DNA from 3 places in the Bacillus sp. N5-665 genome. Region 1 is predicted to be linked to each of the others. Evidence: riboswitches for the same ligand, from Rfam matches in the RefSeq annotation. Region 1 holds a riboswitch; each other region holds the start of a gene.

Region 1 (2,277 bases):
CATTAAGTTTAGGTGTTGCAACTGTGTATTTCGTATTATTTTGAACTGTGATGCCTTTTACTAAAGGCTGTGAACCATTAGCCACAAATGCTTTTTGTACGTAACCTGTTTTGCCATTATGTAAAATTTTATACCACTCGCCTTGTTCTTCTTGAATGGTAATGAATTTTCCATTTGGTAATACATCTAAAATTGAAGATTCTAAATTAGGTTCAGAACGAACGTTTAATGCATTGGCATTAACGATGTATTGATTATTAGATTGAAGTTTGTTTTTTAGTAGAATAGCATCTTTTTGTACGTAACCTACTTTATTATTAACAGATACTTTATACCAGCCATTAGTTGTTTCAAGTATGTTCACTTTCGTATTAAAGCGAATTGTATCAATTGATGAGCTATTTGCGTTATCTTTTGTATGTAAGGCTACTTGATCGACTTTGACATATCCAGTTTTCACATTAGATAATTGTTCAGCGTTGGCTGTTTGTACATTTGTTTCTCCCATAGAAGGAAGTAAAGAGGCAATTGCGACAGTAGTTGCTGTTAAAGCAGTAGCTTTCATATTCATATAATAGAGACCTCCTCTAGTTGTATAGTTGTAATTTTATTATAGTATAAAGATATAATATAGTGGGTGTATTCACATAAATGTAATATGAAATCAATATAAAAATAAATTTTTTGAGGATAATGATTCCTTTTTATCCGATTAATTAGGATAATAATTTCTAAGATAGAATATAAGTAGTATATAGTTTTGTTATTTTGTTGACAATTGAGAAAATTAAAACAGTTGATGATGTCTTATTACGATGTTATACTGACAGTGATAATTTCATAGTTTGCTAGGAGAGCTGGTGTTGCCAGCTGAGAGTAGGCCGTAAGCCTTTGATCCTTTTCATTACCTGATCTAGATTATGCTAGCGTAGGGAAGCAATTCGGACACTAATAATAAGTCCCCGTTTCTTTGCGTATAGAAACGGGGCTTTTTTGTTTGAAAATTTCATATTGAAACCACTAGGGGTGCTTGTTGTGCTGAGAGAGGAATAATCCTTAACCCTTATAACACCTGATCTAGGTAATACTAGCGAAGGGAAGTGGAGCAACGAATAAATTATAATTTTATTTGCTGTAACCACTTCTTATTTAGAAGTGGTTTTTTATTTAGATATATAAATCGAAAGGGGATAGAGAAATGAAATTTTGCGATAGATTATTAGAAACTGTACAACCAGTTTGGGAGATGAGTCATAATCATCCGTTTGTAGTAGGTATGGGGGATGGCACGTTAGAAAAAGATAAGTTTCAGTATTACATTATTCAAGATTATTTATATTTGTTAGATTATGCAAAGCTATATGCGATTGGTGTTGTAAAAGCAACGAACCCACAAGTAATGGGGAAATTTGCTGAACAAATTGATGGCATATTAAATGGAGAAATGACAATCCATAAACAGTATGCAAAAAGACTTGGAATTTCTATAGAAGAGATAGAGTCTGCAAAGCCATCTGCTAAAAATTTAGCTTATACAAATTACATGATGTCTGTATCTCAAAATGGCACACTTGCGGAATTAATAGCAGCACTTCTTCCATGTATGTGGAGCTACTGGGAAATTGGAAAGCGTTTAAATGATATTCCTGGAGCAAGAGATCATGAGTTCTTTGGTGAGTGGATTCAAGGATATAGTTCTGAAGAATACGGTAACCTTTGTATTTGGTTAATCGATTTATTAAATGAAATGGCAGTTGGAAAGTCTGAAAAAGAGCTAGATCGATTAGAGGAGATTTTCCTATATTCCAGTCGATTTGAATATTTATTCTGGGATATGTCCTATCGTAAGGAGATGTGGGGATTTGAGGAGCAAGAACATACTACAGTTTCATAATGTTTCTTTTCATTATGATGAGAAACCAATCATCAATGAATTAAATGCTTCTATACAAGATAAAGAGTTTGTAAGTATTATCGGACCGAGTGGATGCGGGAAAAGTACTCTATTTCGCCTTATTACAGGTTTAGAAGAAGTAAGTACTGGGCAGATAGAGCTGACAGAAACGAAGAGCCATCCTGTAGGGTATATGCCCCAAAAAGATATGCTCCTGCCGTGGCGAACGATTATTGAGAATGCTGCTCTGCCGCTAGAGTGTCAAGGTGTACAGAAGAAAGAAGCACAAATAAAGGCCAAGGAACTGCTACATAAATTTGGCTTACAAGGGTATGAGACAAAATATCCGAAAGATTTATCTGGTGGTATGAGACAACGCGTAT
Region 2 (2,277 bases), 1.0 Mb from region 1:
ATTACGTCAGCACTTGTAAGTTTAGTGAGTTTATCGCTATTCTTAAAAGTTTGGCAGCCGAAAGAAATCTATCAGTCTAAAGAAGCAAATAGTGAAGTAGCAGCAACGGCGATATCTATGCCGAAACTAACGGTAGGAAAAGTAGTAAAAGCATGGTCTCCATTCATTATTTTAACTGTGATGGTAGTCATTTGGAGCCAAAGTTTCTTTAAAGCGTTATTTGCTCCAGGCGGTGCTTTGGAAAGCCTTGTGTTTAAGTTTGATGTTCCAGGCTTACACAATTTAGTAATGAAAGCAGAACCAATTGTAAATAAACCGACGCCTTATGAAGCAATCTTGAAATTAGATATTTTATCAGCGACGGGAACAGCAATTTTAATTGCTTGTATCATTTCTATCTTTATTTTGAAAATGAGTGCAAAAGATGCAGTAGTAACATTTAAAGAAACGTTACATGAACTTAAGATGCCAATTCTATCTATCGGATTCGTATTAGGATTCGCGTTTATCGCAAACTATTCTGGTCTATCTTCTACATTAGCATTAGCACTTGCAGGAACTGGCGGACTATTCCCGTTCTTCTCACCATTCCTAGGCTGGATCGGTGTATTTTTAACAGGATCCGATACGTCAGCGAATGCACTGTTCTCGAATTTACAAGCGATTACAGCGCAGCAAGTCGGTGTATCTGAAGTACTTCTCGTTGCAGCAAATACAACGGGCGGTGTAACAGGAAAGATGATTTCTCCGCAATCGATTGCGATTGCTTGTGCGGCAGTTGGACTTGCTGGAAAAGAATCAGATTTATTCCGATTTACAGTGAAGCATAGTTTATTCTTCGTAATTATTGTTGGTATTATGACGTATGTACAGGCATATTATTTAACGTGGATGATTCCATAAATAACAAAAGAAATAAACTTTGCATTTTTCAGATTATCGTGTATGATGAGAAAGTATTGAAAATTAAATCAGTGATAAACTAGGGGTGCCTAACGTATGCGTAGGCTGAGAGAGAAGCGTGTGAACTTCTTAACCCTTTGGACCTGATCTGGCTCGTACCAGCGTAGGGAAGTTAACGGCTTTACATAATGATGTCTTTATGAGCCAGGTCCTTATTTTTTTATGGACCTGGCTCTTTTTATTTTGGCATACGCTGGCCATATCTCGTCCTTGTCACGTACAGGGGGGCAACAAAGGTTATGAAACAGTCTGTTTCAGCTGAGCAAATTGAATTGAAATCGAGTTTACCAGGAAGTAAGAAAGTGTATGTGGATGGACCACGCACGGGTATGAAAGTGCCGATGCGCGAGATTGAACAAAGCGAAACGAACGGTATTCCGAATCCGCCAATTCGTGTATATGATACGAGCGGTCCTTATACAGATCCTGCGTATAAAGTGGAACTGGAAAAGGGGTTGCAGGCGCCGCGCCACTCTTGGATCCTGGAGCGCGGAGATGTAGAAGCATACGAAGGGCGCGAAGTAAAACCAGAGGATGACGGTGTGAAAGTGGCTTCGAAACATACGCCTGTTTTCCCGCAAATGGATCGCCAGCCGCTTAGAGCAAGGCATGGTGCAAATGTTACGCAAATGCATTATGCACGTAATGGTATCATTACGTCTGAGATGGAATATGTTGCGATTCGTGAAGGAGTAGAGCCTGAGTTTGTTCGTAAGGAAATCGCGGAAGGTCGTGCCATTTTACCAGCGAATATTAACCATCCGGAAGCAGAACCGATGATTATCGGCCGTAACTTTCACGTAAAGGTCAATGCAAATATCGGAAACTCTGCTGTATCTTCTTCTATTGCAGAAGAAGTAGAGAAGATGACGTGGGCAACGCGCTGGGGCGCAGATACGATTATGGATTTATCTACAGGTAAAAATATTCATACGACGCGTGAGTGGATTATTCGTAACGCGCCTGTACCAGTTGGGACTGTACCGATCTATCAAGCGCTGGAAAAAGTAAACGGAATTGCAGAAGATTTAACGTGGGAAGTGTATCGTGATACGTTAATTGAGCAAGCTGAGCAAGGTGTTGATTACTTTACGATTCACGCGGGCGTATTACTTCGTTACATTCCGATTACTGCAAAGCGTACGACAGGTATCGTTTCACGTGGTGGTTCAATTATGGCACAGTGGTGTTTATTCCATCATAAAGAAAACTTCTTATACACTCATTTTGAAGAGATATGTGAAATTATGAAGCAGTATGATGTTTCGTTCTCTCTTGGAGATGGATTACGTCCAGGTTCGATTGCAGATGCAA
Region 3 (2,277 bases), 330 kb from region 1:
CTTTTAAACCTTTTTTCATTTCCTGCCGTCCTTTCTATATATCCATGGTGCTGTTATTCTTGCCATAAACTCCACGATAAAATACAGACATAGTGTCACCATAACAATAATTGCTGCCACACCAAATACTCGGGCTGTTAAAAAGGATTTTGTAGCTCTCGTAAGCATAACTCCTAATCCTTCACTGGCACCGAGCCATTCCCCAATAATCGCTCCCATTACGCTATATGTAACTGCAATTTTTAAACCTGAGAAAAAGTATGGAAGCACTGCTGGAAACTTTACTTTCTGGTAAACTTGCCATTTCGTTGCCTTCATCGTTTGCAACAACTTCAACATATTTTTATCTACTGTTTGAAAACCTTCTAAAATGCTAAGCGCAATCGGGAAGAAACAAACGAGTATTACTACCATTACTTTCGGTAGCATTCCATATCCAAACCAAATAATAAATAACGGTGCAAGTACAACGATTGGAATTGTTTGCGAAATAACAAGCAACGGATTTATTAAAATACGAAATAAAGGGATAACGTCCATAATAATTGCAATACTTGTCCCAATTAAAATTGCAAAGAATAGTCCAATTAAAACCTCTTGCAGTGTTTGCATCGTATTCGGTAATAGTAAATCTTTCATTCCAATTAATTCTTGAACAATGGCAGAAGGCTTCGGTAAAATCCACGGTTCAATTTTAAATAATGAAACAGATCCTTCCCATATCGCTATGAGAAGGATAAGCCAAATTGTTGTAATTATTTTAGATTGCTTCTGGTTTTGCATATTCATCACGGTACTTCCAAACCTTTTCATCTATCGTTACACCAGTGCTTGGACGATAATGGATTTTAATAGAAGTAATCACTTCTTCTGCTCCAGCATCTACACAAGCTTGTTGCGCACGTTTAATGACATCAAGAAGTACATCTAATTCTCCTTCCAGCGTTGTTTCCATTGCTCCTACTTCATAACGAACTCCCGATTGTTGTACAACTTCAATTGCTTTATCAACAACAGAATATACATCTTTTGTTTTTGCTTGTGGTACTACTGAAAATGACATTGTAACTTGTTGTGACATAGTAAAATCCCCCTTATAAAATTAAAATTTTAAAACAAGAAAAGGCTTTCCTACTGCGTAGGAAAGCCTTGTATGCAAGTTATTATAGAATAACATATGCTACATCACTTTAAGTAACTCCCTACGCTGGCATTATCCAGATCAGGTGGAGGGTCGATGTTTATTTACATCCTCTCAGCCAATTGGCTCCCCGGTCCTTAATTCGTTTTCATTGTAGCATGATTTATTTTATTGAACAAACAAAAGCATGTATAATCATTTCATTTAACTTTTAAATTCCCCAATTAACTCTTGTAACTCCTGTGAAAGCCATCTTAAAGAACTCGCTAATTCGGCAATATCTTGTACAGACATTTCCTGTTCTTTCATACTCGTTTCAATATTACTACTACTATTCGCATACATATTTGCGATATGTGATAGTTCATTTACGACACGAACAATATTTTGGCTATTTTGCAATATATCACTTGAATTGCTAAAAACAGCTCTAACTTGATTTGTAACAGATTGTGCTGATTTTGAATTTTTTTCAAAGAAAGCACCACTACTTTGAACAAATTCAATTCCAGATTCTACTTCTTTTGAAGCTTTTTGTATTGAAACAATAGCTTCTTTCGTTTCAGCTTGTGTTTCCCCTATTAATTTTGCTATATCTTTTGCTGATGCTTCCGTCTGCTCTGCTAATTTACTCACTTCATCAGCAACAACAGCAAATCCCTTTCCGGTTGCTTCAGCACGTGAAGCTTCAATAGAAGCATGTAACGCTAACGAATTAGTTTGATTTGAAATACCTGTAATTACAGTTACTATATCACTAATTTCTTTTGATTTTGTTTCCAAAGAATACATAATAGAAGATAAATCTTGTACTGCATTTTGTATTATAATCATTTGATTCATCGTCTTTTCAATAACACCATTTCCTTTTACTGAATGATGCTCCATACCTTCAGACTCTTTCGCCATTTGTTCTGCAGCATTTTTTATCTCTTCCATCTTATCTTCCATTTCATATACAATACCTAAATACTGTGGTACTGACGTTTCTTGTGACTGAGCGCTAGCTCTTAACTCAACCATAGAACTTACAATTTCTTGAACCGCCATACTATTCTCTTTCGTACTCACTGACAATTCTTGTGAAGATGAGGAAACCTGTTCTGCTGTCTGCTTCACTTTATCTACAATTCCTT

Evidence for each region. Region 1 has a riboswitch for thiamine pyrophosphate ahead of tenA (thiaminase II). Riboswitches for the same ligand answer to the same signal wherever they lie in the genome.
Region 2: another riboswitch for thiamine pyrophosphate. It lies ahead of thiC (phosphomethylpyrimidine synthase ThiC); the one in region 1 lies ahead of tenA (thiaminase II).
Region 3: another riboswitch for thiamine pyrophosphate. It lies ahead of MNO09_RS28810 (MTH1187 family thiamine-binding protein); the one in region 1 lies ahead of tenA (thiaminase II).

Annotation. Positions count from the first base shown of each region.
Region 1 covers NZ_CP093325.1:4,778,633-4,780,909, reverse strand. The annotation lists gene MNO09_RS27195 (SH3 domain-containing protein) at 1-571, opposite strand, end outside; TPP riboswitch at 841-952, shown strand; TPP riboswitch at 1,013-1,116, shown strand; gene tenA (thiaminase II) at 1,199-1,894, shown strand; gene MNO09_RS27185 (ABC transporter ATP-binding protein) at 1,863-2,277, shown strand, end outside.
Region 2 covers NZ_CP093325.1:279,378-281,654, forward strand. The annotation lists gene lldP (L-lactate permease) at 1-903, shown strand, start outside; TPP riboswitch at 975-1,090, shown strand; gene thiC (phosphomethylpyrimidine synthase ThiC) at 1,203-2,277, shown strand, end outside.
Region 3 covers NZ_CP093325.1:5,106,896-5,109,172, forward strand. The annotation lists gene MNO09_RS28800 (ABC transporter substrate-binding protein) at 1-19, opposite strand, end outside; gene MNO09_RS28805 (ABC transporter permease) at 16-789, opposite strand; gene MNO09_RS28810 (MTH1187 family thiamine-binding protein) at 761-1,081, opposite strand; TPP riboswitch at 1,183-1,284, opposite strand; gene MNO09_RS28815 (methyl-accepting chemotaxis protein) at 1,346-2,277, opposite strand, start outside.